DNA from 3 places in the Delftia sp. ZNC0008 genome. Region 1 is predicted to be linked to each of the others. Evidence: predicted binding sites of a transcription regulator. Region 1 holds the regulator's gene; each other region holds the start of a gene.
The links. The regulator LexA, encoded in region 1, represses DNA repair genes until DNA is damaged. The targets are predictions, from matches to a motif close to ACTGTATNNNNATACAGT.
Positions count from the first base shown of each region.

Region 1 (10,597 bases):
CCCTGTGTCGGACGGGACTTGGGGGTTGCCATCTGCCGGCGAAGCCGGTGAAGGCCGAGAGTATGATGGACCGCGCTCAGTCGCACTCAATCATGGTTCCACCCAGTATTCGGCAGCTCCGCCCTTGACTGTCACTGATGAATTGGCCGTTGCGGTTGTAGATTCCGCCATTGCTGTCGTAGCAAAGTGCACCCTTGCAACTGGATAGAGGAACAGGCTGGGCCGCCCGCGGTGTGAAAACCGGCTTCGGTGGTTCCTGCATCAGCGGCGTATTGGAGCCGCATGCAGCATTGACGCTGGTGATTGCTGCATTGGTGCGTATCCGTTTTTCATCCAGGGAAAGGGTGCGAATGCTGGATACGAATTCCAGCTCCTTGCGCGCCTCCTTGCACTGGGAGGATGCGCCGAGCTGCTCCGGTGCAGGAGCATTCGCCTTGCGGGCCTGCTGTTCGATGACGCGCTGCTGGCTCTCGATCTGGCGCTGCTGCATTTCGTTCATCTGGCGCTGCTGCTTTCGCTCATTGGCCTCTGCGGCCTCGGCCCGTTCGCGGTAGATTTCATCGTCCGATTTTTTTGCGCTGTATCAGTGCGCCGGATTGGTCGCTGCTGCAGGGGCTGTCTGAAAAAATCAGTTTTCCAGAAACATCCTTGCATTGATAGACCTGGGCGGCGGCAGGTAAAGCCAGAAATGTCGCAACGATTGTCAGAGTCAATAGGCGCATATGCATCTCGGTGAATGAATGGGAGTGATGGTATCCCGGTACGGTGAATCGGTTGAGGTTAAGTTATTCCAATAGGCCGCTGCAAGGGATGCAGGGTCGGTATTGCCGCCACGGGATGGCTGCCTGTGCTCGCTTGCCCGGAGTAAACTCGACCACCGCAGCAATGGCTGCACGATGGGAATGGAGCTTCCCGAAACCGCCCTGCAAGGGGCTGATGGCTCCTGCCTTGGTGGGGCGTGTCCTGCCGGTGGCAGGGCCGTGTCTTGATCCTGCCCGGCGCGCCCGTCCCGGTTGTTTGATGAAAGGACGGTCATGGGTATCTACGGTTTCATTTTGGTGTTCGTGGGCGGCGGCCTCGGCTCCGCGCTCCGGCATGGTTCGAACCTGCTTGCACTGCGGCTGGTGGGCAGTGCCTATCCACTGGGCACCTTGGCGATCAATGTGCTGGGCGCTTTCGTGATGGGGGTGGTGGTGGAGTGGTTTGCGCTCAAGACTTCGCTGCCGCAGAGTGCGAGGCTGTTCATCACCACGGGCATTCTGGGCGGCTTCACCACGTTTTCGACCTACGCACTGGAGATCGGCATGCTGTACGAGCGCGGCGACTGGCTCGCTTCCGTGCTGTATGCGCTGGGTTCGCTGGTGCTGGGCGTTGCCGCGCTGTTTGCGGGGCTAGGGCTGGTTCGGATGGTGGCCCATTGAGGCGCCCTGATTGCGCTATGCTGTGCGCCATGGCCCGCCTGAACGCATCGCAGATTATTCGCACCATCCATTGGATGGTGGGTTAGCCAGAGGCCTTCAGCGCCATGCAACCCGCCCAGAAGAGGCGGGTTTTTTCATTCCGCCTCCAGGGTTTTCACAAGCCTTTCAGGAGATGGATATGCAGGTTCTCGAACCGTCCCGCCATGCGGACGACGCCCAGGCCGATTCCCGTACTGCGCGGCCGGCCACGCTGCACATGGTCTGCGGCAAGATCGGCTCGGGCAAGTCGACGCTGGCACGGCAACTGGCGGCGCAGCCCGGCACGGTGCTGGTCAGCGAGGATTCCTGGCTGGCCGGTTTGTATCCTGGCGAGATGCAGTCGGTGGCCGACTATGTGCGCTGCAGCGCGCGGCTCAAGGGATTGATGGGGGCACATGTGCAGGCGCTGCTGGATGCCGGCGTTTCAGTGGTGCTGGACTTTCCTGCCAACACGCTGGAAGGCAGAGGTTGGGCGCGCAGCGTGTTCGAGAGGGTGGGTGCCTCCCACCGCCTGCATTTCCTGGATGTGCCCGATGAGGTCTGCAAGCAGCGCCTGCGTGCGCGCAATGCGGCGGGGGATCATCCCTTTCAGGCCAGCGATGAGCAGTTCGACCTGATCACCGGCTACTTTGTCGCGCCTTGCGCACAGGAGGGCTTCGACGTGGTGCATCACCCGTATGTGCGGGCCTGACCACAAAGGCCGTGCGGCCGCCGGCTCGCCCACTGGAACGCCTCCTCGATCGCCTACTCAATCCCCGCCAGACCGTGCCTGCACTTGCACCCAATAGCGTGTACGGGTGCTCAACTGCAAGGGGAAGCGGCTGACGAGCGCGGCCAGGGCGCGATCGGTGTCGTCCACGGGAAAGGCGCCCGAGACACGCAGGCCTGCCACCTCGGGCGTGCAGCCCAGGTAGCCGGGCCGGTAGCGGGCGAGGGCGTCGATCAGCTGGCCCAGCGGCATGTCCAGCGCGATCAGTCCGCCTTCGTGCCAGCTGGCGGCAAAGGGATCGGCAGACGCGGGTGGCTGGGCGGCGCTGGCCGAGAAGGCGGCGTGTTGCCCGGCCTGCAGCTCGGTGGAGGTGGCTTCGCTGTCCAGGGGCTGCAGGCGCACGGTCTTTTCCTGCACGTTGACATGGCACAGGCCGTCGTCCGCGACATGGACCGTGAAGCGCGTTCCCAGGGCCAGTACATGGCCTTGCAGGGTTTGCACACTGAAGGGGCGGCCCAGTGCGTCTGGCCCGGTGGCGACGAGGATGCGGCCGCGGTAAAGGCGCAGCAGGCGCTGGCGGTCGTCGAAAGCCACGTCCACGGAGGTGGCTGTATCCAGGGCCACCAGGGAGCCGTCGGGCAGCGTCAGGTCGCGGCGCTCGCCAGTGGCGGTGCGATGAGCTGCCTGCCAGTGCTCGAGCGGCGCGCCTTTCCAGGCGAGCCAGGCCGTGGCACCGCTGCCCAGGCCAAGGGCCACAGCACGCACCGCAGAACGGCGATTGGGGTCGGAGCGGCGGCCCAGCGCCTGGCGCGCCAAGGGTGCGGGCAGATGCGACAGCTGTGCGGTGACGGATTGCACGCGCAGCCAGGCGCGCTGGTGGGCGGGGTCGGCCTCGTGCCAGTCCGTCCATGCCTGCTGCAGGCTTGGCGTCACCGCGGTGCCGCGCAGTTTCACGTGCCAGGCAGCGGCCTCATGCAAGGCCCGTCGGTCGTTGCTTTCCAAAGATCCCTCGCCCATGTGGCTATGCCAGGACCAGGCAGCAATGCTCCATCGCCCGGGTCAGGTAGTTGCTGACGGTGCGCAGCGACACGCCCAGGCGCTCGGCGATCTCGGGGTAGCTCAGTTCCTCGAAATGGGACAGGACGAAGGCTTCGCGCACCTTGGGTGCAAGGCCCTGGAGCATGCGGTCCACGTCGAGCAGGGTCTGCTGGACGATGGCCTGCTCCTCGGGCGAAGGCGCCAGCGACTGCGGCAGCTGGGCAAGATAGTCCAGATAGGACTGCTCCAGCGTGCGGCGGCGAAACAAGTCGGTGACCAGGCCGCGGGCGATGGTGGCCAGGTAGCGCCTGGGCTCGCGGATGTCCTGCTGCGGCACTGGCGAGCGCAGCAGGCGCACGAAGGTGTCCTGGGCCAGGTCGGCCGCATCGTCACGGTTGCCCAGGCGCTTGCGCAGCAGGCTTTCCAGCCAGGGATGGTGATTCTGGTAGAGGCTGTGCACGGAGAGGGCTTGTGCGAAAGAAGCGGGGAGGCCGGGCGTAGAAGCCGAGGTGGGCAACGTGTCGGTTTCGGTTGCAAAAGATAATAAGAATGCTTATCAATTATCTTTCACGCGAGCTTTACTCCTGAGGACTGGGTATCTTTCTGTTGCATGTGCGCTACAGGGAGATGCTGGCGGAACTTCCACGCCGGCCCTGCGCCGGGCGATTGCGCTGGTAGGCGCTGGGCGGAGCGCCAAAGCTGCGCCGGAAGACGGCAGTGAAGGCGCTGGGACTGTCGTATCCATGGGAGAGCGCCACTTCCAGGACCGAGGCGCCAGCGGCCAGCCGGGGCAGGCTGAGCAGAAGACGGGCCTGGCGGCACCATGCGCCGAAGTTCATGCCGGTCTCGCGCAGGAACAGGCGTGCCAGCGTGCGGGGATGCATGTGCAGCCGCTGTGCCCAACTGGCCAGGCCGGCGTCCTGCGATGGGTCGTCCACAAAGCTGCGGCAGCAGGCGGCCAGGGCGCCATGCCGGGGCATGGGCACGTGCAAGGACAGGGCGCGGGCGCGCTCCATTTCGTCGAGGATCAACTGCATGACACGCTCCTCCCTGCCGCCCAGCGGGTAGTCCATGGGCAGCTCGATGGCCTCCAGCACGAGTTCGCGCAGCAGGGGCGTGACCTGCATCACTCGGCAGTCTTGCCACAGGCCGGGCCGCAGCCCCGGCTCCACGAACACGGTGCGCATGGCCACGGGGCCGGCGGCCATGTGGATGGCGTGCAGGGCCTGTGGTGGAACCCAGACGGCGCATCCCGGGGGGACGACCCAACTGCCCGAATCCGCGCGGATCAGCATCACTCCCTCGGTGGCATGCAGCAGCTGGCCGCGGCGGTGGGCATGCGGTGCGATGGCCGCGCCGGCCGCCATGTCTGTGGCAAAGGCCACGACCGGGCGGGCCGTGTGCTCGCCGTGCGGGGGCAATGGAGCGGCCGCAGGCACGTCATCCAGGCAGGCGCGGGTGCGGGCATGGGAAAGTGGGCCACTTTGCCGGGTTGTCATTTTCTCGACGATTGTTGTTGCTTCGTAGCAGGAATGCAGATCATGCACTTTCTACGATGACCCACTTTCAATCCGCAGGAAAGTGGCAGGTATGGAGATGATTTCCCTTTCGAGAATGACGGACGTGACAGGAGGCAGGGCATGAACCGCGCACGTCTGGGGCTGCTTACGGGCACGCATGCCATCAACGACCTCTACCAGGGACTGGTTCCTGCGCTGTTGCCCTTCATGGTGCTGGAGCGCGGCTACAGCTATACGGAAGCCAGCGGCCTGATGCTGGCGGCCACGGGCCTGTCGAGCATGGTCCAGCCGCTGTTCGGCCTGTATGCCGACCGGTCGCCACGGCCCTGGATGGTGCCGGCCGGCTTTGTGGTGGCCGCCCTGGGCCTGGCCCTGGTGGGCATGAGCCCGGACTACTGGGTCAGCTGGTTGGCTGCCGTGCTGTGCGGCCTGGGGATCGCGGCCTACCATCCGTCCGCAACGGTGGCGGCCCGCATGGCGGGCGGCAGCTCGCAGAAGGCGATGAGCGTATTTTCGGTGGGCGGAACGGCGGGGGCATCGTTCGCTCCCATGCTGGCTGCGGCCGTGGTGGGCGCAGGCGCCTTGCACCGCAGCTGGATGCTGGCCCTGCCTGCAGCGGCCATGCTGGTGCTCTGGTATGCCTGTACCTGGCGGGATGGAGCCAAGGACCATTGCGCCACCCGGCGCCCGGCCGTGGCTCAGGGCGAATTGCCGGCCAACCACTGGCGCGCCTTCTTCCTGCTGTGCGGGGTCATCGTCTGCTGGTCGATTCCCTATGTGACGGTGCTGTCCACCCTGCCCATGTTCGTGACGCGCGAGCTGGGCGGCTCGGACTTCATGGGAGCGGCCACGCTGACCTCATTCACAGCCGCTGCGGCGGTGGGCACTTTGCTGGGGGGCACGCTTGCAGATCGCCGGGGGCGCATGCAGGCCATCCGCGCCGGCTACCTGCTGGCATTGCCTGCTCTGGCGGCCCTGGCCCTGGCCTCCACGCCATGGATGGCGCTGGCCTGCACCATGGCCCTGGGCGTGTGCATGTTTCTTCCGTTTGCCGCCCAGGTCACGCTGGCCCAGGACTATCTGCCGCGCAACCAGGCCACGGCCAGCGGGCTGACCCTGGGGCTGGCCATGTCGATAGGCGGCATGGTGGCGCCGTTGTTCGGCATGCTGTCCGATGCGCGCGGACTGCGTTTTTCGTTGAGCGTCGTGCTGTGCATTCTGTGCGTTGCCGCGGCGCAGGCGTGGTGCATGCGCAATCGGCGCAGCGAGGGGAGTGCTGCACCGGCGGCTGTCAGGGCCTGATGCGCAGCCCCTGCCGCTGGGCAAGGCAAGAGACAGGCCCGGGCTCTCGCAGACCGGGTGGACGGGTTGGTCTCAGGGCGACCTCAGGCCGGTGTCTGCGCGCCGTGCGCTTCCATGCGTTCCAGGGCGGCACAGACATCGGCCATGCGGCCCGAGATGAACAGGCATTCGGGCTGCTCCTGCGGCGAGCGCTGGATGATGCGCAGACCCGAAGGCAGGGCCTGATCTGCCGGAAGGGAGGGCAGTTCGGGTTGCAGGGGCAGCAGCAGCTGCGCATCCCTGTGTTCTGGCAGCCGTGCTGACTTGCTGCGCCGTTGCTGGCTGCGGCGGCGGGCCTTGCTGAAGGACAGGATGGTCGCCTGCTCGGATTGCACAGGCGATTCGGGCTGGATGGTGCGCATGGCGGGCTCCATGGCGGCGGCGGGCAGGCGAATGCCCTGTGCCAGGCGCAGGAAGGACAGAGAAGACAGTGTTGGCAGAGCGAATCCCATGTGACGACTCCTGTTGGCGTATTTCAAAGAGGCATGGACACAGGCAGGATTGCGGTTTGCGGGCAAAGCTCCGCCCAGGGCGAAGCTGCAAGGCTTCGCGCCTACCACCTGGGCGGTGCATGAAATAGGGGGGGGCAACCCGTGCAGGGCTGCCCGTCCGGCTTACATGGACATGCTGTTGCGGATCAGCCCCACGGCCAGGCCTTCAATGGCAAAGGCCTCTTCGGGAGCGACGCGGATCACCGGGTAATCGGGGTTTTCCGGCAGGAGCTCCACGCCCTGCGTGGTGCGGCGCAGGCGCTTGACGGTGACTTCATCTCCCAGGCGTGCCACGACGATCTGCCCGTTGCGGGCTTCATGCGCGGACTGCACGGCCAGCAGATCGCCGTCCATGATGCCCGCGTCGCGCATGGACATGCCGCGCACGCGCAGCAGATAGTCCGGGCGGACCTGGAACAGGCTGGGTTCGACGGAATAGGTCTGGTCGATATGTTCCTGGGCGAGAATGGGCGAGCCCGCCGCAACGCGGCCCACCAGCGGCAGCATCAGCGGCGCCAGGGCCGACAGCGGCAGCCCGAAGCTGGTGCCGCGTGCGGCATTGATGTTGCGCACGGTGTCGGTACGCAGGCGAATGCCGCGGGAGGTGCCGCTGACCAGTTCGATCACGCCTTTGCGGGCCAGGGCCTGCAGATGTTCCTCTGCTGCGTTGGCGGACTTGAAGCCCAGCGTGTTGGCGATTTCCGCGCGGGTGGGGGGCGCGCCCGTGCGGGAGATGGCGGCCTGGATCAGGTCCAGGATCTGTTGCTGGCGGGCGGTGAGCTTGGGATGGTCGAGCATGGCGTGCGTCCGGTCCTTGAATTCAGATGGCAGGCAGAGAAGTCATCTGATGATTTATACAGTATCTGTATTTTTAACCAGTTTTCCAAGAGGTGCAAGTGGGGCAGTCAAAGTTGGTGATTCTTGGCACGGGCGGCACCATCGCCGGCCGGGCGGATTCGCAGTCGCAGGCAGTGGGATACAAGGCCGGACAGATCACGGTGCAGTCGCTGCTCGATGCCGTGCCGGATCTGGAGCAGCAGGCGCTGGGGCCTGTGCAGACGCAGCAGATCGCGCAGGTGGACAGCAAGGATATGGACTGGCCCGTGTGGCGCGCGTTGCTGCGTGCCTGCACGCAGGCGCTGGAGGATGCGGACACACGCGCCGTGGTGATCACGCATGGAACGGACACGCTGGAAGAGACGGCCTGGCTGCTGCACAGCCTGCTGCCTGCCGCCAAGCCCATAGTGCTCACTTGCGCCATGCGCCCGGCCACGGCCCTGCTGGCCGACGGACCGCAGAATCTGCGCGATGCCGTGACCGTGGCCGCCAGCGGCGGGCGCAGCGGTGTGTGGGTGGTGGCCGGCGGCGAAGTACATGCGGCGGCCCAGGTGCAAAAAGTCCACCCTTACCGACTGCAGGCCATGCGCTCCATGGAAGGTGGCCCGCAGGCCCTGGTGGAGGAAGGGCGCGTGCGCTGGCTGGTGCATGATGCGCCGGTCACGCCGGTCACGCCGGTCACGCCGGTTGCCCCCGTTGCGCGGATGGTGACTTCCGCTCCCGCTCTGTCTGACCTGCTGGCGCTGGATGAGCTGCCCTGGGTCGAGGTGGTGTTCAGCAGTGCCCTGGCGCGTGCCTGCGGCGTGGATGCGCTGGTGGCCGCAGGCGTGCGCGGCATCGTGGTGGCCGGCACGGGCAATGCGACCGTTCACGAAAGCATGGAAGCGGCCTTGCTGCGTGCGCGCGACAAAGGCGTCTGGATCTGGCGGGGCACGCGCTGCGCCGAAGGCCTGCCCGTTGCCTCGGGGCTTGGCACGGACCCCGCAGAGGCCGATCTGGTCCAACTGCCCGTGGCCAAGGCGCGGATTGCCATGATGCTGGCGCTGGCCGCGCAGCCGCGCGACTGATCCTCCGGGCGTCGCCGGCGCTTCAGATGCAGGCGGGCAACAAAAAAGCACCCGGCGGGCGGGTGCTTTTCTGGGGTCTGGCGCATGGCCTGCGTCATTCAGCCAGTGCTGCGAGGGCGCGCTGGGTGATGTCTTCCACCGAGCCCAGGCCGCTGATGGCGCGGTACTTGGGGGCTGCTGCGGCTTCCTTCTCGGCCCAGGCGCGGTAGTAGTCCACCAGCGGGCGGGTCTGGCTGCTGTAGACGTCCAGGCGCTTCTTGACCGTTTCTTCCTTGTCGTCCTCGCGCTGCACCAGCGGCTCGCCGGTCACGTCGTCCAGGCCTTCGACCTTGGGCGGGTTGAACGTGACGTGGTAGGTGCGGCCCGAAGCGGGGTGGGAGCGGCGGCCGCTCATGCGCTCAATGATGGCATCGAAGGGCACATCGATCTCGAGCACGTAGTCCAGCTTCACGCCGGCGGCCTTCATGGCGTCGGCCTGGGGAATGGTGCGGGGAAATCCGTCGAACAGGAAACCGTTGGCGCAATCGGGCTGGGCAATGCGCTCCTTGACCAAATTGATGATCAGGTCGTCGCTGACCAGTTGGCCGGCGTCCATCACGGCCTTGGCCTGCTGGCCCAGGGGCGTGCCGGCCTTGACGGCGGCACGCAGCATGTCACCGGTGGAGATCTGGGGAATGCCGTACTTCTGGCAGATGAAAGCGGCTTGCGTGCCTTTGCCGGCGCCGGGTGCGCCCAACAAAATCAGTTTCATGGAAGTCCTTGAGGAGAGTAGAAATTCTTGTCTGCCGGATCGGCCCACCGGGGCGGACAGTCCATGCGTCATATTTTTGTCGCGGGCAAGGATAGCACGCACAGGGCCAACACTGGCTTACACGCACGGGGCAAAACTGTCGCCTGTGCAATCGCCAAAACCTGCGTTTTGCTGTCCGACAAAACCGCATGGGCGGTGTTGCTGCAAATGGCGATGCCCGGCATCGCCATTTGTGCGTTTTCAGCGGCCGGCCGATTCACGCCGGCGGGTTGGACAGCTGGGCGCGCACCCGCTCCAGATCCTCGCGCGTGTCCACGCCAGGGCCGGGTGCATGGGGTGTGACATGGACGGCGATGCGGTGGCCGTGCCACAGCGCACGCAACTGCTCCAGGGCCTCCAGTGCCTCGGTGGGTGCCTGGGAAAGCTGGGGGAAGCTGCGCAGGAAGCCAGCGCGATAGCTGTAGATGCCGATGTGGCGCAGCGGTGCGAAGCCGGGGTGGCCCAACGCTGCCGATGCCGTCTCCCACCATGCCTGGTCCGCATGCTCGCGCGCGAAGGGAATGGGCGCACGGCTGAAATAGTGGGCCATGCCCTGGGCATCGCAGACGACCTTGACCACGTTCGGGTTGACGAAGTCGGCAAGGCTGTCAATGGCATGCGCCACCGTTCCCATGCTGGCCGAAGGTTGCCGGGGCAGCAGGGCGGCCACGGCGTCGATGAGTTCGGGGGCGATCAGCGGCTCGTCGCCCTGGACATTGACCACGATGTCATCGCCATCGAGATCCAGCAGCGCGCAGGCCTCGGCCAGTCGGTCGCTGCCGCTGGCATGGTCGTTGCGCGTGAGCACGGCCGCCACGCCATGCGCGGTACAGGCGGCGAGGATGCTTTCGTCATCAGCTGCGACCACGCACCGTGCGGCGCCGCTGCGGCTGGCGCGCTGTGCCACGCGCACGACCATGGGAAGCCCTGCAATGTCGGCCAGGGGCTTGCCCGGCAGGCGGCTGGAAGACAGGCGGGCGGGAATCAGAACCGTGAAGGGCGCGGAGGACATGGTGCGTGCAGGAGTGAGGCGAAGGCGTGGGGCGGCGCAGATGATGGGAAAAATCAGTCCTCGATCTCGTCGTCGTCCAGCGTGCGGGCCTCGGTTTCCAGCAGCACGGGAATGCCGTCGCGCACCGGGTAGGCCAGGCGCGCGCTGCGCGAGACCAGTTCCTGGTGCTCGCGGTCAAAGCGCAGCGGGCCTTTGGTGACGGGGCAGACCAGCAGTTCGAGAAGTTTGGCGTCCATGGCGGATCCTGTGTTTTGAAGGGAAAGGGCGGGCCGTGGCAGCCAGCCGAGACGGAGATGATAGTCAGGCGGGGCAGGGGCGCAGTGCCTGCAGCC
Region 1 covers NZ_JTKZ01000445.1:776-11,372, forward strand. Annotated here, with positions in the region: gene L995_RS14690 (DUF4124 domain-containing protein) at 77-499, opposite strand; gene L995_RS34385 (DUF4124 domain-containing protein) at 558-728, opposite strand; fluoride riboswitch at 890-953, shown strand; gene crcB (fluoride efflux transporter CrcB) at 1,035-1,421, shown strand; gene L995_RS14700 (AAA family ATPase) at 1,600-2,151, shown strand; gene L995_RS14705 (FecR domain-containing protein) at 2,209-3,186, opposite strand; gene L995_RS14710 (sigma-70 family RNA polymerase sigma factor) at 3,191-3,667, opposite strand; gene L995_RS14715 (AraC family transcriptional regulator) at 3,825-4,706, opposite strand; gene L995_RS14720 (MFS transporter) at 4,848-6,029, shown strand; gene L995_RS14725 (hypothetical protein) at 6,113-6,520, opposite strand; gene lexA (transcriptional repressor LexA) at 6,683-7,357, opposite strand; gene L995_RS14735 (asparaginase) at 7,456-8,463, shown strand; gene adk (adenylate kinase) at 8,558-9,214, opposite strand; gene kdsB (3-deoxy-manno-octulosonate cytidylyltransferase) at 9,471-10,265, opposite strand; gene L995_RS14750 (Trm112 family protein) at 10,319-10,501, opposite strand; gene lpxK (tetraacyldisaccharide 4'-kinase) at 10,566-10,597, opposite strand, start outside.

Region 2 (10,597 bases), on a different contig from region 1:
GGATGCGCATCTTCCAGCACCACCTGGCCGCCATGCTGGCGCGCAATCTCCAGCACGATGGGCAGGCCCAGGCCCGAGCCATCGGCCTCCGAGCCCAGCACGCGGTAGAACGGCTGGAACACCAGCTCGCGCTCGGCCTCGGGCACGCCCGGCCCCGAATCCTCCACCTGCAGCAGCAGGACCTGACCAAAAGGATCGGCCAGCACACGCACGGTGACCATGCCCGGCCGGCTGCTGGTGGAAGGCGTGTAGTTGATGGCGTTGTCCACGAGGTTGCGCACCAGCTCGGTCAGCAGCGTGGCATTGCCCTGCAGCCAGACGCCGGCGGCCGAGGACTCGGCGCCGTCATAGCCCAGGTCCACATGCTTGTCCATGGCGCGCGGCAGGCAGTCGCGCACCACGTCGGTGACGATGCGCACCAGGTTGCACGGCTGCATGGCCAGGCCCCGCCCCAGGCCCGCGCTCTCGGCACGCGCCAGCGCCAGCAACTGGTTGACGGTGTGCGTGGCACGGATGCTGGAGCGCGCGATCTGGGCCAGGGACTGACGCAGCTCGCCCGTACTCACGCCTTCGCGCTGGGCCAGTTCGGCCTGCATGCGCAGCCCGGCCAGCGGCGTCTTGAGCTGGTGGGCCGCGTCGGCCAGGAAGCGCTTTTGCGTGGCCAGCGAGTCGCCCAGGCGGCCCAGCAGGTCATTGACCGAATCCACCAGCGGCACGACTTCCAGCGGCACGTCCTTGTGGTTGATGGGCGAAAGGTCCTCGGGCCGGCGCGCGCGGATGCGCTCCTCCAGCCGGTGCAGCGGCTTGATGCCGCGCGCCAGCGCCAGCCACACCAGCAGCGCGGCCAGCGGCAGGATGACGAACTGCGGCAGCATCACGCCCTTGATGATTTCCGTGGCCAGCACGCTGCGCTTTTCGCGCGTCTCGGCCACCTGAACCAGGGCCTGCGGTTCGCCCGGCAGGGGCATGCGCACCCAGACATGGGCCACGCGCAGATCGATGCCGCGAAATTCCGCATCGCGCAGCTGCACGGTGCCGCCGGACGGCAAGCCTGGAGGCGCCGCGCCAGTCAGAGCCTCGTCGGGCTCGGGCGGCGGCGGCAGGTCGCGCTCGCCGGCCAGGTATTCGCCCTTCACGCCCAGCACCTGGAAATACACGGTGTCCGACTCGTCGGCACGCAGGATCTCGCTGGCCGACTGCGGCAGGTTGAACAGCACCTTGCCGTGCTGCACCATCACCAGCTGGGCCAGCGCCTGGGCGTTGTATTCCAGCGCGCGGTCGAAGGGTTTGTTGGCCAGGCCCTGGGCCACCAGCCAGGTCAGCGCCAGGCTCACGGGCCACAGCAGCAGCAGCGGCGTGAGCATCCAGTCAAGGATCTCGCCGAACAGGGAGCGCTGTTCACGCTGGAAGATTTTCATCGGCGGGCAGCCCCTTACGACGGGTTCACGGCCCCGCGGCAACCACCACTATGCGCAGGCAAGCCAACCCGGGCCTGACAGCCACGGCTGCGGCCTCAGGACGCGATCTTCTCAAGGCAGTAGCCCAGGCCGCGCACGGTGGCGATACGGATGGGGCCGCGCTCTATCTTCTTGCGCAGCCGGTGGATGTAGACCTCGATGGCGTTGTTGCTGACTTCGTCGCCCCACTCGCACAGGCGCTCGACCAACTGGTCCTTGCTGACCAGCCGGCCGGCCCGCTGCAGCAGCACTTCCAGCAGGCCCAGCTCGCGCGCCGACAGCTCGACCATCTTGCCGTCGATGGTGGCCACGCGGCCGGCCTGGTCGTAGACCAGCGGGCCGTGCTTGATGGTGCTGCTGGCGCCGCCCATACCGCGCCGCGTGAGGGCGCGCACGCGCGCCTCCAGCTCGGACAGCGCAAACGGCTTGGCCATGTAGTCGTCGGCACCGTAGTCCAGCCCCTGCACGCGCTCTTCCACGCTGTCGGCCGCCGTGAGGATGAGCACCGGCAGCGCATCGCCGCGGCCGCGCAGCTTCTTGAGCACTTCGAGACCGTGCATCTTGGGCAGGCCCAGGTCCAGGATCAGCAAATCGAATTCGCTGCTGGTCATCAGCGCGGTGTCGGCCTCGCTGCCATTGGCCACATGGCTGACCACGGCGCCCGAGCCGCGCAGGCTGCGCAGCAGGCCATCGGCCAGGACCTGGTCGTCTTCGGCAATCAGAATGCGCATGGGGGATGTCTCCTGTAATGCAGGCGCGCTCTGGGAGTTGGAAATGCGCGCCTTTAATTCCCAGGATTCTAGGATGCGCCCCGCAGTGCGGGCAGGGACCTTACCCGAGTGAGCCGCCGCCCGCGTAGGCCTCCAGCCCCAGCGCCACCACGGTGGCGATGTCGTCGCCGACTTCCTCGCGGAATTCGGCCTCGGCCTGGGAGACGGCGTCATGGAAAGCCTGCAGCCAGGCCAGGCCCGCTGGCGTGAAGCGGATGCGGCGCGCGCGCGCATCGCGCTCGTCGCTCTCGCGCGTGACCAGGCCCCAGGCCTCGCACTGGGCCACCAGGTCGCCCATGGACTGCTTGGTCATGCCTGCGCGCTCTGCCAGGTCCGTCAGCCGGTCGCCAGCCAGCGACAGATGCCGCGTGATGTGGATATGGGCCGCCCCCACCTTGTCGCGCGCAGCGAGGTTGGACAGTGCCAGCGGCACCTCCACATCGCGCGCCATGAGCTGCAGCACACGCGCGTCGAACCGCCGCATGGCATGGCCCAGCAACCGGCCCAGGTGGGTCTGGCGCCAGGCGTCGGCGGGCGGCGTGACGGGGGAAAGCTCACTCATGGATGCATTGTGGAGGCAAATCCAACAAGTCAGGAAAACTGACTAAAAACACCAACAAATCAAGACAGCAAGCCCATAAACTACTGTTCAAGCATCCAGCCTGAATGCAAATACAGAGCTGAATCCATACCCAACCCAGGAGTCCGCATGAACACCGCCGTCACCACCGCCAACAGTGAAAAAGCCAAGGCCCTGCAGGCCGCACTCGCCCAGATCGAAAAGCAGTTCGGCAAGGGCACGATCATGCGCCTGGGTGAAGGCGAAGCCATCCAGGACATCCAGGTCGTCTCCACCGGCTCGCTGGGCCTGGACATCGCCCTGGGTGTGGGCGGCCTGCCCCGTGGCCGCGTGATCGAGATCTACGGCCCTGAATCCTCGGGCAAGACCACGCTGACGCTGCAGGTCATCGCCGAAATGCAAAAGCAGGGTGGCACCTGCGCCTTCATCGACGCAGAACACGCGCTGGACACCAGCTATGCCCAGAAGCTGGGCGTGAACCTCAACGAAGTGCTGATCAGCCAGCCCGACACCGGCGAGCAGGCCCTGGAAATCGTGGACAGCCTGGTGCGCTCGGGCGCCGTGGACATGATCGTCGTGGACTCGGTGGCCGCACTGACACCGCGCGCCGAAATCGAAGGCGAGATGGGCGACCAGCTGCCCGGCCTGCAGGCCCGCCTGATGAGCCAGGCGCTGCGCAAGCTGACCTCCACCATCAAGAAGACCAATTGCATGGTCATCTTCATCAACCAGATCCGCATGAAGATCGGCGTGATGTTCGGCAGCCCCGAAACCACCACGGGCGGCAATGCGCTGAAGTTCTACGCCTCGGTCCGCCTGGACATCCGCCGCACCGGCACCATCAAGAAGGGCGACGAAGCCATCGGCAACGAAACCAAGGTCAAGGTCGTCAAGAACAAGGTCTCGCCCCCGTTCAAGACCGCCGAGTTCGACATCCTCTTCGGCGAAGGCATCTCGCGCGAAGGTGAAATCCTGGACATGGGCGTCAACGCCAAGATCCTCGACAAGTCGGGGGCCTGGTACGCCTACAACGGCGAAAAGATCGGCCAGGGTCGCGACAACGCCCGCGAATTCCTGCGCGAGAACAGCGGCCTGGCCGTGGAGATCGAGAACAAGGTGCGCGACAGCCTGGGCATTGCCCTGCTGCCCACGGCCGGCGGCGATGCCCCCGAAGCCAAGGCCGCCAAGGGCGCCAAGGCCAAGGCCGACAAGGACGGCGTGATCGAAGCCTGAGCGCCCAGACCCCTCACAGCAGGCGCCGCCGCGCCTGCACACACTGTGTTTGCCATCTTGGCGCAGGCTCACGTCTGCGCCTTTTTTATCGCCGGGACGCCCCAAGGCAAAAAAGCGGCCCCCTTGGGAGGCAGCGGACCTTGCGCAGCAAGGGGAGCGTGGGGGCCTTTTTTATTCGGGATGATTCAGGAGACATTGCCGCATGGGATTCGCCAAGCTGTCGCTCAAGGGCCGGGCGCTCAAGCTGCTGGGCCAGCGCGAACATTCACGGCTGGAGCTGGAACGCAAGCTCGCCCCCCATGTGGAGGAAGGCGAGGACCTGGGCGCCATGCTCGACGCGCTGGAGCAGCGCGGCTTCATCAGCGCCGAGCGCGTGGCCGAGTCCGTGCTGCATCGCAAGGCCGCGCGCTTTGGCACATCGCGCGTGGTGCAGGAGCTGCGCAGCAAGGGGCTGGACGATGGCCTGGTGCGCGCCGCCGCAGAACAATTGCGCGCCACCGAACTGCAGCGCGCCCATGCCGTATGGCGCCAGCGCTTCGGCTCACCGCCGGCCACCCCGCAGGAACGCCTCAAGCAGATGCGCTTTCTGGCCGCGCGCGGCTTTGGCGGAGAAATAGCGAGCAAGGTGCTGCGCGGGCGCAGCGAAGACTGGGATGACGGAGCTGCAGACGAAGGCAACTAATCCACGCGCCGGGTTGCGCCCCAGCACACCAGCGACCCCACGGTCACCAGCGCCACGCCCTGCCAGAAGCCCCAGCCCGGCTGCACCTGCAGCCAGGCACTGGCCAGCAAGGCAGAGAACACGGGCGTGAAGTACGAGGCCGCCGCCATCACGGCCAGATGCCCGTGCTGTATGCCGTGCTCCCAGCAGCTGTAGCCCATGGCCGTGAGCCCGCCCACGCCCAGCAGCTGCAGCACCACGGTGCCTGACCAGTGCATGCCGCCTTCGCCACCCAGCCACAGCCACTTGATCCACAGCGCCAGCGCAGTCCAGATCAGGAACAACCCCACGGCATTGTGCCCCCCACCCCAGCGCCGAGCAGCCAGCGAATAGCAGGGCCACAGCAGGGCCGCGCCAAAGGCGAGTCCATAGGCCAGCGGATTGGCCAGCATGTGGTCTGCCATGTCATGCATCTGCAGGGACTCGCCGCCCAGCACGCGCGTCAGACCCCACAGGCACAGCAGCACGCCGGGCCACAGCCACCAGCGCGCATGCTGCTGGCGCAGCAGCACCGCCAAGACGATGGTCAGGCTGGGCCACAGGTAATTGATCAGCCCCAGCTCCAGTGCCTGGGCGCGGTCCTGCGCCAGACCGATCGCCAGCGACAGACAGATTTCATAGACCGCAAACAGCAGGCCGCAGCCCCAGAAGTAGGCCGGATGCATGGCCCGCCACTGCGACGGCCTGGGCAGGCCGCGCACGGCGGCCACGCACAAGGCGCTGACCGTATAGAGCATGGCAGCACCGCCCACGGCGCCCAGCGGCTCGGCCACCGAGCGCATCAGGCCCACGGTGCAGCTCCAGCACACCACGGCCAGCAGGCCGATGGCGGTGGCCCGGCCTGCGGCTGCAGGGGAACTGCTGTGCGCTGAAGACATGGGAAAGGCTGCGCGCGGCAGGTCAGTGCGGCTGCAGCACCTGGCGCAGCGAGCGGTAAAGCGCGTCCGAGCCGTGCGCGCGGTTGTCCGCATCGAAGGAGAACTCGTTGCTGGACTGCGTGCCGGTCGCGTCCTCGGGACGCGCCTCCATGAAGAAGGACAGGAAGCGCGCGCCCTGGCGGCGGTGCATGGTCAGCACTTTCTCCAGCCGCTGCGGCGACAGTGCCACCAGCGGATGGAACTCCGTCACGCCATAGGCCGTGTGGCCATAGCGGCGCAGCATCTGGCCGACCAGCGGCCCATAGGTGTCTTCGCCATACAGGCTGACACCCAGGGACAGCCCCGGCATGCGTTGCAGGCTGCGCTCCACGGCGTAGCGGCTGGCGTCCCAGCTCGGATTCGCATGGGGGTTGAGCTGGTGGGCAAAGCGAGGCACCCGGCCCAGGCAGCCGTGCCCGATGTGCTCGGAAAAGCCCTGGATATAGTCGGCCACCTGCTGCTCGCGAAAATCGTTCCAGTCCGTCACCAGCGGGTTGTAGAACAGCGCCAGCCGGTCCTGCGGGCTGTCCACCCAGAACTCCACACCATCGGGCAGCTTGCCGAAGTCAGGCAAGGCCTCGGCGGCATGGGGCCTGGGCTCGCCCTGGTGGCGGTCCATCACGGCGATCTGGCGCGTGGCCAGCAGGCCCAGGCTGCGCCCGCCGGCCTGCAGCACCACGTCGATGCGGTGCAGGCCCTCGCCCAGCGCCGGATAGCGGATGTCGGCACGCCAGCCCACATCGGGCGTGAGGAAATCAGGCTTGGCCTGGGCCACATCCTGGCGGTGCATGTGCACGGGGGCGTGCGAGTAGGGGCGCCCGTCCACGAAGACGGCCACGGCCAGTTGCTTTTGCAGCTTCGCGTCGGGCGAGTGGACCCAGCCGGACACCGGGACCGTGCCAGCCGCATAGCTGTCGATGTGCTGGAAGAAGTTCTGCAGCGGCTCGCTGCGGATGTTGCGCGACGGAGGCTCCACCGCATCGAAGCTGGCGAACTCCGACTTCAGATGGGCATTGAGCCGCGCAATGTCGCCATAGCGCTGGCGCAGGAATGCATGGAAGCCCGCCACGGATGCAGGGCTGTAGTCGGTGACCGCATAGCCTTCGGCCGCGAACCCCATGCCGGCCTCGAAACCCGGGAACAGCTGGTGCGTCTCGCCCAGCACGGTGAGCGCACGCAGCGGATGCATGGCGGCATCGCCCGCAGCGCACATGCGCTCGGCCAGGGCATCAACCACCAGCTTGCGCACGCGCGTGATTTCATTGTCCTGCCGCGCAACCGACCACGGGAAGATGCGCGCGCCCAGATAGGTGTCCAGCGGCAGCGGTCCCTTGGGCGTCCAGGCCAGATTGGCGGGATCGGCGGCCAGGCGCTCCTCGGCCTGGGAGTGCACCTCGAAATGCGTGGCGAACAGGTAGAGCACCACGGGCCGCTGCGCCTGCGCCACCGTGCGCACCACGCGGTCCAGCGCCTCGCCCCGGACTTCCCAGGCCCGGCCGTTCCACTGCACATAGCGCAGCAGAGGCACGCTGAGCGTATAGCCCAGCTCCAGCCCCTCGCCCTGCGGCCGGCCCAAGCGCTGCAGCGTGGCTTTCACCATTTCCGCGGCCGAGCCCTGAGGGCCCAGGCAACTGGCAGGCACCTGCTGGAATTCCTTGGGAAAATCCTCGCGCAGCCCGTCCTGCACCAGGCAGGCTTCCATATTGCCCAGCAGCGGACTCAGCAGCAGGCGCGATGAGGAAGGCAATGCCGGCCGCAGCTTCCAGGCGAACACAACGATCAGCAGACACAGCACGGCCAGGGCCAGTACATGGCCCCAGACCGGACCGCGCCGGCCCGGCAAGGACGGGGGCGCGGGGGGCCTCACAGGCCCAGCATGATCTGCAGGTTCTGCACGGCGGCGCCGCTGGCGCCCTTGCCCAGGTTGTCCAGACGGGCGATCAGCACGGCCTGGCGGTACTGCTCATTGGCGAACACACGCAGCTCCAGCTTGTTCGTGTCGGTCAGCGTATCGGCAGCCAGCTTCATGTCTTCGGTGGGCGGCAGCACCGACACCCATTGCTCGGGCGTGTTGGTCGCCGCGTAGTGGGCGGCCAGCGCATCGTGCAGATCGGCGGCCTTGGGCGCGCCCGGCAGCAGGTCCAGATGCAGGGGCAGTTGCACCAGCATGCCCTGGCGGAAATTGCCCACGGCAGGAATGAAGACCGGGCGGCGCGTCATGCCCGTGTAGTGCAGGATTTCGGGAATGTGCTTGTGCGACAGGCCCAGCGCATAGGCCTCGTAAGGCGCGGCCGTGCCGGCCTCGTAGGCTTCGATCATGCTGCGGCCGCCGCCCGAGTAGCCGGACACCGAGGGCAGGCTCAGCGGGTAGTCGGCTGGAATGAGGCCTGCCGCCACCAGCGGGTGCAGCAGTGCGATGGCGCCCGTGGCATAGCAGCCGGGGTTGGCCACGCGCGTGGCAGCCTTGACGGCTTCCAGCTGGCCCTTGCGCAGCTCGGGAAAGCCGTAGACCCAGCCCGGCGCCACGCGGTGGGCGGTGGAGGCATCGATGATCTTGATGGCGCGGCCGGTCTCGGCCTCGATGGCGTCGACCATGGCCACGGTTTCGCGCGCAGCGTCGTCATGCAGGCACAGGATGACCAGGTCCACGCCGGCGATCAGCGCACGCTTGGCAGCAGGATCCTTTCGCAGCTCGGGCGCAATGCTGACCAGCTCCACGCCGGACAGATCGACCAGACGCTCACGGATCTGCAGCCCTGTCGTGCCTGCTTCGCCATCGATAAAGACTTTTGCCATCGCTGTATTTCTCCTGCTGCGCGGCCCTCCTGGAGCCGCTGCGGCACCATTGCCGCGTTCCAGCTGCGGATTCTCACCGAAACCGGGTCCCCCTGCGCCCGTTGTCGCAAAACGGTTGGCAGCGGCGATCCAGGGCCGCTGACATGCGCCTGTTACAAACGGCGGGCAGGGCCGCCTGCAGATCCTCTATAAGACAAAAGAGCTGTGGCGTCTGGAGGAAATGTCGGGAAACCGTCTTTTCCCTGACATATCAATGCATTGCACAGTTCCTGGCATGCTGCTTGGCCCGCAGGAAATTGTGGATTCTGCGCATGGGGGCGTGTCGGATGGCGCAGTGCAGCATGGTACATTCGGCGATTGCCAGGTCACTCCGCCTTGAGGCAGCACCCCAGGGCTACCGGGTCAATCCCCCCCTATTTGTTTGAGAGAGACATCATGAAGATTCATGAATACCAAGGCAAGGACATCTTGCGTCAGTTTGGTGTGCCTGTACCTCGCGGTATCCCTGCGTTCACAGTGCAAGAGGCCGTCGAGGCCGCCCAGAAGCTCGGCGGCCCCGTGTGGGTCGTGAAGGCCCAGATCCACGCTGGTGGTCGCGGCAAGGGCGGCGGCGTGAAGGTTGCCAAGAGCATCGACGACGTCAAGGCACTGGCTGGCCAGATCCTGGGCATGCAGCTGGTAACGCACCAGACCGGCCCCGAAGGCCAGAAGGTCCGCCGCCTGTACATCGAAGACGGCGCCGACATCCAGAAGGAATACTACCTGTCGTGCGTGACCGACCGCGCCACGCAGAAGGTGGCCTTCATCGCTTCGAGCGAAGGCGGCATGGACATCGAGGAAGTGGCCCACTCCACGCCCGAGAAGATCATCACCATCTTCGTCGATCCCCTGGTCGGTCTGACCCAGGCCCAGGGCGAAGAGCTGGCCAAGGGCATCGGCATGCCTGCCGACTCCACTGCCCAGTTCATCGACATCTGCCAGAAGCTCTACAAGTGCTACATGGACACGGATGCCTCGCTGGTCGAGATCAACCCCCTGAACCGTGACAGCAAGGGCAATGTCATTGCCCTGGACGCCAAGTTCAACTTCGACGCCAACGCCCTGTTCCGCCTGCCCGAAATCGTGGCACTGCGCGACCTGGACGAAGAAGATCCCGCCGAAGTCGAAGCCTCCAAGTTCGATCTGGCCTACATCTCGCTGGACGGCAACATCGGCTGCCTGGTCAACGGTGCCGGCCTGGCCATGGCCACCATGGACACCATCAAGCTGTTCGGCGGCGAGCCGGCCAACTTCCTGGACGTGGGCGGCGGCGCCACCCCCGAGAAGGTCACCGAAGCCTTCAAGATCATGCTGAAGAACCCCAAGGTCGAAGGCATTCTGGTCAACATCTTCGGCGGCATCATGAAGTGCGACACCATCGCCACCGGCGTGATCACTGCCTGCAAGGCCGTGAACCTGCAAGTGCCCCTGGTCGTGCGCATGAAGGGCACGAACGAAGAACTGGGCAAGAAGATGCTGGCCGAGTCCGGCCTGCCCATCATCAGCGCCGACACCATGGCCGAAGCGGCCACGAAGATCGTCGAAGCCGTCAAGTAAGCAGGCCCGGAGAACACACCATGTCTATCTACATCAATAAAGACACCAAGGTCATCACCCAAGGCATCACGGGCAAGACGGGCCAGTTCCACACGGAAAAATGCATCGAGTACGCGAACGGCAAGAACTGCTTCGTGGCCGGTGTGAACCCCAAGAAGGCCGGCGAAAAGATCTTCGACGTGCCAATCTACGCCTCCGTCAAGGAAGCCGCACAAGGCACGGGCGCCACGGTCTCCGTGATCTACGTTCCCCCCGCAGGCGCTGCCGCCGCGATCTGGGAAGCCGTGGAAGCCGACCTGGACCTGGCCATCTGCATCACCGAAGGCATCCCCGTCCGTGACATGCTGGAAGTGCGCAACAAGATGCGCGCCAAGGAAGCTGCAGGCGGCAAGCGCACCCTGCTGCTGGGCCCCAACTGCCCCGGCCTGATCACGCCCGACGAGATCAAGATCGGCATCATGCCCGGCCACATCCACAAGAAGGGCCGCGTCGGCGTGGTCAGCCGCTCCGGCACGCTGACCTACGAA
Region 2 covers NZ_JTKZ01000862.1:29,276-39,872, reverse strand. Annotated here, with positions in the region: gene L995_RS27805 (sensor histidine kinase) at 1-1,418, opposite strand, end outside; gene L995_RS27800 (response regulator) at 1,514-2,188, opposite strand; gene L995_RS27795 (MarR family winged helix-turn-helix transcriptional regulator) at 2,289-2,789, opposite strand; gene recA (recombinase RecA) at 2,937-4,040, shown strand; gene recX (recombination regulator RecX) at 4,243-4,722, shown strand; gene yddG (aromatic amino acid DMT transporter YddG) at 4,719-5,639, opposite strand; gene L995_RS27775 (hypothetical protein) at 5,662-7,521, opposite strand; gene argC (N-acetyl-gamma-glutamyl-phosphate reductase) at 7,542-8,474, opposite strand; gene sucC (ADP-forming succinate--CoA ligase subunit beta) at 8,910-10,070, shown strand; gene sucD (succinate--CoA ligase subunit alpha) at 10,091-10,597, shown strand, end outside.
Region 2: a site for LexA is predicted at 2,889-2,906, ahead of recA (recombinase RecA). Genes of this name have one in related genera too.

Region 3 (10,597 bases), on a different contig from region 1:
TGGTCGAAATAATTTCGACGTGCCAAACTATACGTATGTTGGGCAGCGCGTAATGAACAACCTTCTCAGTCGCAAGGCGCCTATGGAGACAGTGCTGGCCCTTGCTTTTGCATCTGAAAAAATGGAAAGGTTTGGCTGGGGATTCTTCAAACAAGCGCATGCTCATGCGGGAATTTTTCCTGAGGTAAAGTGTACCTTTGGTTTTAAATTTCCATCTAAAGATATTTTCGATATTAAAGATTCTATTGAATTAATTTCTCGGAGCAATAGTCGCGAAAGCGCTAGGGCGCATGTGGGTGTTAGATTTTCTCAATCTATGGCAAGATGGATTCTGAAGGAATTTTCTGAAGCCGATATACAAGAACTCCAGGAATATATTGAGGGGCGGGTGCGTTACAGGAATATCTCTGTAAATTTGAAAGATACTGGTCCGGCTTCAGAGATGCTTTCAGTGAGTGCTATACGCCTTGGTTTGCTTATTGGGATAATAAAACTTAGGGAGGTCGAAGTTCATAGTATCAGGGGTGGGGATTCCTTTTCATTGTTTGAGCTTAGCTCTGGTGAGTACAATATGTACTCGAGTATATTGGCTGTGGGTTTTGGGGTGAGTGAGGATACAGTTCTTTTATTTGATGAGCCAGAAAATAATCTTCATCCTCAATGGCAGAGGGACCTAATGAGTGCTGTTTTCGAAGTCTGCTCGAAAGTTATGTCTTCCAACGGTCATGTCATTATTAGTACACATTCTCCTCTAATTGTGGGTTCGGCACCTGACCTGAGTTCAGTAGTTGACATCACCCCTGAATCTGCAAAGACTTCCATCGTCCATTATGGGGCCTCTGCAGATGAACTGCTACTTAGGCAGTTTGGCGTCGGCTCTAGTCGCAACAAGGTGGTGGTGGATACAGTTCAACGAGCCATTTCTTTTGTAGAGCGAGGTGATTTTGATAATAAGAATTTCCTAGCGCTAGTTCCTGAATTGCTAGATATTCGCAGAGCATTAACTATGGACGACCCGATGATTGAGGTTATCGATGCATTAATTGGGAAAGAGGTGGTTGAATGAATATGGTTTTTCAGATAATCTCCCCGACACCCAATTACCCTGATGGTACGTCCGCAGCCCTTCTTGCGGGACTCGATTGGGATAGCGGTGTAGGAAAAGCTATCATCAAGAAGTTCAAGGACGGTTTGAAAAAATCACTTTTTGATATCCAAGGTGGGGTTTGTTGTTTTTGTCGTCGCGCTTTATACGATGACTACGCAAATCACCTGGAGCATTTTCTTGAGAAGAAGATTTATCCAGAGTTCACATTCGAAATTAGAAATCTTGCTCTATCTTGCGGGACATGCAATTCAAACAAAGAAAAAAATTTCAAGAGATTTAATAAGACCTACAAAAAGATATACTCAATTTCACTCGGAGCAGGCGCACGTCACGTTCCTGCCTTACACGGTCAGCTGCCACCGGGCTCCGGGTTTCCGGTTACCCCCTCCAGCTTCCGATGGGTCAGCCCACACTTTCATCAATATTCGCAACACATCATTTTGAAGAGGGGCTGGGTCTTCACAGGCCTGACTCCACAGGGGCGGCGGACGATTTCAGGTTGCGAGCTTAATGATGTGGCTGTCCTTGAAGAGCGCGCCTTACAGACTCGGTTGGGGCGACGTGGCGGGCGGCTTTCCTTGCTGGTAGGTGCAGCTGCAGAGCTTTCCACGCATCGAGCTGCAGATGTCTATAAGGCGGTGGCCAAGGTGCTCATTCGTCGAAGAGAAGCTGCGACGACATAATCCCTTTTATGGCAGCACATCCATACGGCGTTGGATTTATCCGGTAGCGCTCGACGCATCCATGGTTATTAGGCACGAGCTACAAACGTTCCACTACATCGATTCATTGTGTATGGGATTGCTTCAGATGCTGTTCGACTGCAGCGGAACTCGTGCCAACTGCTTTCACCGCGGCCTTCAACTGCTCCGGGGTCACGTTGAATTTCTTGGACCAGTCGCGCAGTTCGTAGTCTTCGTTCACATCGATGCGCGTGCGGTCTTGACCGCCGGTCTTGGTCTTGTCGTCAGACATATCGCTCTCCTAGTACAGGGGCCAATGCCCCGCTGGAGTCGATGGTCGGTCTCATTCGCCCAGGGCAAGGCCAGTGTGGCCCCATAGCGGCTGCCAGCCTGTTCCGACATGTGCTTTCCTAGGGGCAGTGACGTTTCAAAAACAGGGTAGCACTAGCACAGAGCCCCAGTGGTATGCCAGCTCATACAGCTGGTTCTTGACGCCTGTTTGGCGTGTTATGGGGAGATTTTCTTAGATTAGATACAGGCTTGACGCTAATAAAGTCCTGAGATGTAACGGTGGTGGATGTGACGTCTTCCTTGCAGACACTGGTGCGCGCTTCGTGGTACTGTATAAAAAAACAGGTTCCCAGCCATGTCCACCCTACCGAACTACGCTCAACACGATGCTGCTGGCCGCAATGCTGCGCCCCTGCGCGCGTTCGTCCAGTCTTCCGGCCTCTCCCAGGTAGTCTGGTGCGGCAACGAGCTGGGTTCGCAGATTGTGGAGACGGTGTCTTCCGGGTGGCCCGAGTTGGACAAGGAGCTACCCGGTAGTGGGTGGCCGCGCCGCTCGGTCACCGAGGTGCTGACGGCCCAGCCTTCAGTTGTTGAGTGGCGGTTGCTTGCACCAGGTTTGCGCCCCATCATCGAAGCAGGTGGCCAGGTCGTTGTCATCGGACCGCCGCGCAACCCACACCTCCCTGGTCTGACCCATATGGGTCTGAACGACAGGCAGCTGGTGTGGATTAAGGCTGATGTCCCGTCTGAGAGGCTTTGGGCCACCGAACAGCTCATCAAGTCCAACTCTGCGGGCGCCATCATTGCGTGGCTGCCGAAAGCCCGACCCGACCAGCTGCGTCGACTCCAGGTGTGCTCTCAGGGCTGCGAAGCGCCAGTTTTCTTGTGCCGCCCTGAGGTCGCTCAGCACGAGTCATCTGCTGCACCACTACGCGTACAGGCTTCAGCTGGTCTGGACTGGGAACTGAACGTACAAATCCTGAAGCGACGGGGGCCGCAGCAGGAACACTCCCTGGTGCTTGCATCTGTGCCAGGTGGACTTGCATCGGTCCTGACCCCAAGATTGCGCCGCCCGAGTTCACTCATCACTCCAGAGGTTCCCCATGTTGTGGGTCGCCCTGCTACTGCCTTCCGGCCCGCACACGTCGCCGCTTGATGACCAACTGCGTGGACTCTCGATGTATGCGCTGCAGTTTTCGCCGCGCACAGCCATTGTTGAGAACGCGGTAGTCGTCGAGCTGGAAGCGAGCGTTCGGTTGTTCGGTGGCAAGCGGGCCCTACGAGACCGCATCGTTGCAGAGGTTCCCGCGTTGGGGGTTGAGCAGATAGCTTGGTCCTCCACCAGTCTGGCCGCATTGGCATGTGCTCGGGGTGGGCATGAAAACGGCATCAAGGGCGCGCTGACGACCCTTCTGGACCCACTGCCGATGGAGACATTGGCTGCGGTGAAGCCGCACCTGACAACGTTGACGCAATTGGGCTGCCGAACGCTTGGCGATGTCAGGGCATTGCCACGGGGCGGGATAAGCCGGCGTTTCGACAAGCAGCTTCTGACAGCGCTAGACCAGGCGTATGGGTTGCGCCCGGAAGCCCACAACTGGGTTGAAGCACCGGAGGTTTTCAAAGCCCGTCTTGAACTCATGTCTCGTGTCGATTCCGCTCCGGCGCTTTTGTTCGGGACCCGCCGACTGATGCTTCAAATGTGCGGATGGCTTGCTGCCAGAAATGCGGGTACGACCTCGTTCTGTCTGCGCTGGGTCCACGATGCCATGCGAGCACGCGACGCTGGAGACGGCGGCGAACTGACTGTGCGAACTGCAGAGCCCATGCGCGATGTGGAGCATCTATGTCGCCTGCTTGCTGAGCACCTCGCAAAAGTTGAGCTCGCTGCCCCCGCGGGCGACCTTGAGCTGGAAGCCTTGGATGTGCATCCTTTGGAAGAGCTCAGCCGGTCGTTACTGCCCGACCCGGTCCAGTCCGGTGAATCTCTCACACTGGTGCTCGAGCGAGTCGCCGCGCGGCTTGGCGCGGAGAAGGTCGTACGTCCTGTCGTTGTGGAAGACCACCGGCTGGAGTGGATGGCACAGTGGCAGCCCGCTCCCGAGCCACTTCCCAGGAAACGTGCACGCAGCAGCCGCTTCCCGCAGCCCAGCTTCATCCTGTCAGAACCATTGCGCTTGTCGATGCGCGGGGACAAGCCGATGTACCAAGGCGTGCTGCAGCTGCTTGCCGGGCCGCACCGGGTCGAAGGCGGGTGGTGGCAGAGGCTTGATAACGGCGGGGAGGAATACACAGGCAATGTCGCTCGCGATTACTGGGTGGCTCAAAGTCCACATTGCGGCGTGCTCTGGGTCTTTCAGCAGCGGCTGGCCGGGGACCAGACCGCGTGGTACCTCCATGGAGCTTTCGCATGAGCAACAGCATCGATACGCGCGCGGGCATCCCGGCGTATGCAGAGCTGCGGGCTCTCAGCAATTTTTCGTTCCTCAAGGGAGCAAGCTGGCCGGAAGAGCTTGTGAAGAGGGCCAAGGCCCTTGGCTACAGCGCGATTGCGGTGTGCGATGAATGTTCGATGGCCGGTGCCGTTCGGGCCCATGTGGCCAGCAAAGAGCATGACTTGAAGGTGCTGCACGGCAGCCAGTTTCAGGTTGTGTGTGATGCACCCTTCACCTTGGTCGTCATAGCGCGCAACATCGAGGGATACGGCAACGTTTGCGAGTTCATCACAAGCTTGAGACGCTCAGCAGAGAAGGGCACCTACCGGCTCGAACTGGACGCCATTGAGCCTTCGGCACTGGCAGACTGCGTGGTCCTGGTTTCGCCGGCCCGCGAATCGACCGACGCCCAGTTGGAGACCATTGCACGATGGCTGCTCAACAGCTTCATCGGTCGGTGCTGGCTCGCTGTAGAGATGCAGCGTGTGCTGGATGACGAGATGTGGCTGTACCGCATGCGTTTGGTGAGCGAGCTGACCGCGATTCCGCTGGTCGCGTCGGGAGACGTCCGAATGCATCTTCGGTCCCGCAAGATGCTCCACGATGTGATGACAGCGACTCGGGTCGGACGCCCGCTCACTGACTGTGGCCTTGACCTCGAGCTCAACAGTGAGCAGCACATGCGCAGCCGTGTTTTGCTGGCACAGCGCTTCCCGGAAGACTTGCTCAACGAGACATTACGCGTTGCAGAGCGCTGCACCTTTTCGCTCGATGAGCTGCGATACCAGTACCCCTCGGAGGTGGTGCCGGAGGGGCAGACCCCTGCAAGTTACCTGCGGCAACTCACATACGACGGCGCCGGCCGCCGTTGGCCAGGTGGCATGCCCGCGAAGGTCCAAGCCCAGATAGAACATGAGCTCGAGCTCATATGCGAGTTGAACTACGAGCACTACTTTCTGACTGTGGCAGACATCGTACGTTTCGCACAGTCTCAGGGCATCTTGTGCCAAGGCCGCGGGAGCGCTGCAAACAGCGTGGTCTGCTACTGCATAGGCGTGACGGAAGTGGACCCTGCTCGGATGAGCGTCCTCTTCGAACGCTTCATCTCCCGCGAACGAAATGAGCCACCGGACATAGACGTCGATTTCGAGCACCAAAGGCGTGAAGAGGTTATTCAGTACCTGTATCGAAAGTACGGAAGAGACCGAGCCGCCCTGACCGCAGTCGTCATCAAGTACCGGGCGAAGATGGCCTTCAAGGATGTTGGTAAGGCTCTGGGCATCCCGCTCGAGCAACTGGAGGCGCTGGCGTCAAACTTGGCTTGGTGGGATGGCAGCGAGGTACTGGAGCAGCGTGTTGCGGAGTCCGGCCTGGACCCTTCCAAACTCGTGGTGCAGCAGCTGATGAAGCTGACTTCCCAGCTCATCGGAATGCCTCGGCACATGAGTCAGCACCCTGGCGGCTTTGTGCTCACGAAAGGGCCCCTCAAGCGGCTCGTGCCCATCGAAAACGCATCGATGGAAGACAGGACCATCTGCGAATGGGACAAGGATGACCTCGATGCGCTGGGATTGCTGAAAGTGGATGTGCTGGCGTTGGGGATGCTGTCCGCTATACGGCGCTCCCTCGAGTTCGTCAGCATGCGAAAAGGCTACGCTTTCTCCATGCAGGACATCCCTGCGGAGGACCGCGCGACGTACCAGATGATTTCGCGGGCAGACACGGTGGGCGTATTCCAAATCGAGTCCCGGGCTCAGATGTCGATGCTGCCCAGGCTCAAGCCGCAGTGCTTCTACGACCTCGTCATCGAAGTCGCGATAGTGCGGCCAGGCCCGATACAAGGGAACATGGTGCATCCGTACTTGAACAGGCGTCAGGGGAAGGAGCCTGTGGAGTACCCCAGCGAAGCGCTGAAAGAAGCGCTTGGTCGGACCCTTGGGGTTCCCATTTTTCAGGAGCAAGTCATGCAAGTGGCAATCCTGGCTGCAGGCTTCACTGCGGGCGAAGCAGACCAACTGCGAAGGTCAATGGCTGCATGGAAGCGTAAGGGCGGGCTCCAGCAGTACTACGACAAGATAGTCACAGGTATGACGTCACGCGGGTACGAGCGCGCCTTCGCGCACCAGATTTTTGAACAAATCAAAGGCTTCTCTGAGTACGGCTTCCCTGAAAGCCACGCGGCCAGTTTCGCGCTGCTTGTCTACGCCAGTTGCTGGCTTAAAAAGCATCATCCTGCCGAGTTCCTCGCAGCTCTTCTCAACTCCCAGCCGTTGGGTTTCTATTCGCCATCACAGCTTGTGCAAGATGCTCAGCGGCACGACGTGGAGGTGCGTGCGGTGGACGTGATGTACAGCGACTGGGACTGCACCCTTGAGGACCTTCCGGACCCTCCCGCTGTGCGTCTGGGCATTCGCCTAATAGATGGCTTCAAGGAAGCATCGGCTGGGCGCATCATGGCGGAGCGCGCGCATGGTCCGTTCGATGACCCAGAGGACTTGGCTCACAGGGCGAAGCTGGAGCAGCACGAGATGAAGTTGCTTGCGGGCGCTGATGCACTGCGAAGCCTCTCTGGCCATCGTCGCCAACAGGTTTGGCAAGCTTCGGCGTTGCGACGCGCACCCGAGCTCCTGCAGGGCGCCCCGGTCGATGAAGACTTCCTTGAACTGCCCGCTGCCCTTGAAGGCGAAGAGGTCGTCCACGACTACAACACCGTCGGTCTCACGCTGCGCAGCCATCCGATGCTGCTGTTGAGGCCCGAACTCGAAAAGCATCGCTTGGCCCGGGCCTCGGACCTTGACCGGGTACGTGCAGGACAGATGGTTCGCTACGCCGGCATCGTCACGGTCCGTCAGCAGCCCGAGACAGCAAAGGGGACGGTGTTCATCTCGCTTGAAGATGAGACCGGCAATGTGCAAGTCATCGTCTGGCCTCACCTCAAAGAGCGGCATCGCCCCGAAGTGTTGCGCTCAAAGCTGCTCGCGGTGTATGGGCGGTGGCAACGCGAGGGCGACGTGAAGAACCTCATTGCCTTCAAGCTCAAAGACCTGTCGCACATTCTGGGTGGGCTGTCCACGACTTCCCGCGACTTCCATTAACAGCATGTGCTGAGTGGCTGCTGCCGGTCGCGAAACGTTTTGCATGGGCAGATGCCGCGCAAGCGCACCGAGCACTGGAGGCGGGGCACTCTGAGGGAGCGGTGGTGCTCACGACCTAAGCGAGCCGGTCATTGCGATAACACAAAAGAAAGGGCCTATGGGGCCCTTCTTTCAGAGAATCAGAATGGCTCGGAAGTCATTCACATTCGTGTGGGTCGGGCCGGTTACGAACAGGTCGCTGAGCTCGGAGAAATATCCGTAGGAATCATTGCGCTCCAGGAAGTCGCTCAACGACAGCTTGGCGTCACGGGCCCGAGCGAGGGTGTCAGGGCACACGAAGGCGCCTGCATTGCCCTCGACTCCATCGATGCCGTCCGTATCCGCAGCCAATGCCCACACGTTGGCTTCTTCACGCAGGCCAGCCACCAGACCCAGGCAGAACTCACCAGCTCTGCCACCGCGACCACGGGGTCCTTCTTTGACGCTCATGTTGACCGTGACGGTGGTCTCACCGCCCGATAGCAGCAACAGTGGAGTGCGATTGGCGCTTGAGTTCTTCATGAAAGCCCGAGCCATTGCTGCGTGCTCCATACCAACGACGCGGGACTCACCTTCGATGTCGTCTCCAAGGATTCGCACATCGAGGCCCAGCCGTTTCGCCTCTACGGCTGCTGCGCCAAGCGCTTGTTGGGGCGTGGCTATCAGCCGCACTTCGTTTTTGGAAAACCGAGGGTCATTGAGCTTGGGGGTTTCCAGCCTGCCAGCCTCAAGCGCTTCGCGCACTGCGTCAGGTACCGAGATGTCGTACTTTTCCAGGACGACCAACGCATCAGCGCAGGTGGATGCGTCCCCAACGGTGGGGCCGCTGGCAATCACCGATACATCGTCACCAGGCACATCGCTGATTGCCAGCGTGATAACTCGCGCGGGGTGGCACGCGGTGGCAAGGAGGCCGCCTTTGATGCGCGAGATGTGTTTGCGTACGCAGTTGATTTCACGGATGTCCGCGCCGCATTCCAGCAAGGCCTGATTGATGCGCTGCTTCTCTGCCAGGTCCATTCCCTCGATGGGCAAGGTCAGCAGGGCTGAGCCGCCTCCGGACATGAGGCAGACCACCTGGTCGTCTTCGGTCAACCCGTCGGTCAATGCAAGCATCCGAACGGCAGCCTCGTAGCTAGCTTGGTCCGGAACAGGGTGGGATGCCTCAATGACTTCAATACGGTCGGACAAGCCTTGCGGCCGCGGGGGCGTGTGGCGGTAGCGTGTGACCACAAGCCCGCTCATCGGGGCGTCCGAAGGCCAGGTGGCCTCCATTGCATAGGCCATTGCTCCAGCTGCCTTGCCTGCCCCGAGAACCAAGGTGCGTCCCTTGGGCGGTGCAGGCAGGAAGTCTTTGAGCGTCTCGGACGGTTGCGCGCGCCGGACCGCAGCGTAGTAGAGCCGCTCGAGCAGCTCACGAGGATTCAGGTTCGAGTCCATCGGCGGTCAGTTCACCACGTTGACTGGCATGCCTTGTACGAAAGCTTCGATGTTGTCGATGAGCTGGTCGGCGAGGCCTTGAATGGCTTCCTGAGAGGCCCACGCAACATGCGGCGTCAGAATGAAGTTGGGCAGGTCGAGCAGTGACATGAAGGGGTGGTCTGCCGGCGGTGGCTCCTGGGAGACCACATCAAAGCCTGCGCCGCCGAGAAGACCCGAACGCAGGGCATCTGCCAGTGCTGCTTCATCGACGAGGCCACCGCGTGCGGTGTTGATAAGCAGCGGCTTGCGCTGCATGAGCTCGAATTCCGCCTTGCCAATCATGTTGCGTGTTTGCACTGTTAGCGGGCAGTGCAGCGTGATGATGTCGGACTCTGCGAGCACCTTCTCGAACGGGGTGTACAGAGCGCCCATGTCCGAACGACCCTTGAATGCGGAGACTAGGACTTTCATGCCCAGCGCGCGGCCGATGGTGGCAACAGCGCTGCCCAGAACGCCATCGCCGATGACGCCGAGCGTCGAGCCGGCAAGGTCGCGAATGGGGTGGTCGAAGTAGCAGAACTGCCCAGACTCTTGCCAACGGCCAGCTCGCACGGAATCGTGATAGGCGGTAATGCTACGGCGCAGGGCAAAGATGAGGGCGAAGGTATGTTCCGGGACGGTGTTGCCCGCGTAGTTGCGGATATTGCTAACCACGACCCCGCCGGAACTGCATGCAGCAAGGTCAATGTTGTCGGTTCCGGTAGCAGCGACCGCGACGAGCTTGAGCTTGCTGGCCTGGCGGATTGCGGCGGCGTGCAGCTTGACCTTGTTTGTGATGACGATGTCTGCGTCCGCGATGCGCTCGGCGACTTCGTCAGGTTGCGTGTTCTCGTACGACACGAGCTGATGACCGAACGAAGGATGGCGCAGTGTCGTTTCAGGGGAGAACGTGGAGCGGTCGAGGAATGCAATCTTCAGTGTCATGGCGGTCAATCGAAATTAAGGCTGATGAACGGAGAAAAGCCAGCGACTTCTCAAAGAGAGGTGGCTGACTTGGCAGGAGATACGAAAGGGTCAGTCAACAACTGCGCCGGATTCTTTGACGATAGGGGCCCACCGAGCGATGTCCTCCTTGAGCAATTGCGCAAGGCGGGTCGGACCACCAGTTAAAGGCTCCACGCCAGCAACCTTGAAGCGCTCTTGAACATCCGGCGCAGCCACGGCCTGGGCAACAAGTTCATTGAGCTTCGCGATGACGGGCGCGGGCGTGCCGTGCACGGAGAACAGGCCGACCCAGAGCTCTCCGGTATAACCAGGAACGACTTCCGAGATGGAAGGAACGTCCGGCAGAGCGAAGGAGCGCTTGGGCGAGCTCACGCCCAGGGCACGCAGCTTTCCGGATTTAATGAATTCGATGCACGACGGCAGACTGGCGAAGGCCAGGGGGATTTGTCCGCCCATCACGTCCGTCAGTGCCGGCGCCACGCCGCGATAGGGCACGTGCTGCAACTGGATGCCCGCGCG
Region 3 covers NZ_JTKZ01000068.1:37,781-48,377, reverse strand. Annotated here, with positions in the region: gene L995_RS31650 (AAA family ATPase) at 1-1,066, shown strand, start outside; gene L995_RS32730 (HNH endonuclease) at 1,063-1,791, shown strand; gene L995_RS02325 (DUF3606 domain-containing protein) at 1,895-2,083, opposite strand; gene imuA (translesion DNA synthesis-associated protein ImuA) at 2,438-3,238, shown strand; gene L995_RS02320 (Y-family DNA polymerase) at 3,186-4,496, shown strand; gene L995_RS02315 (error-prone DNA polymerase) at 4,493-7,612, shown strand; gene L995_RS02310 (glycerate kinase type-2 family protein) at 7,784-9,091, opposite strand; gene L995_RS02305 (D-2-hydroxyacid dehydrogenase) at 9,098-10,057, opposite strand; gene L995_RS02300 (Bug family tripartite tricarboxylate transporter substrate binding protein) at 10,148-10,597, opposite strand, start outside.
Region 3: a site for LexA is predicted at 2,411-2,428, ahead of imuA (translesion DNA synthesis-associated protein ImuA). Genes of this name have one in related genera too.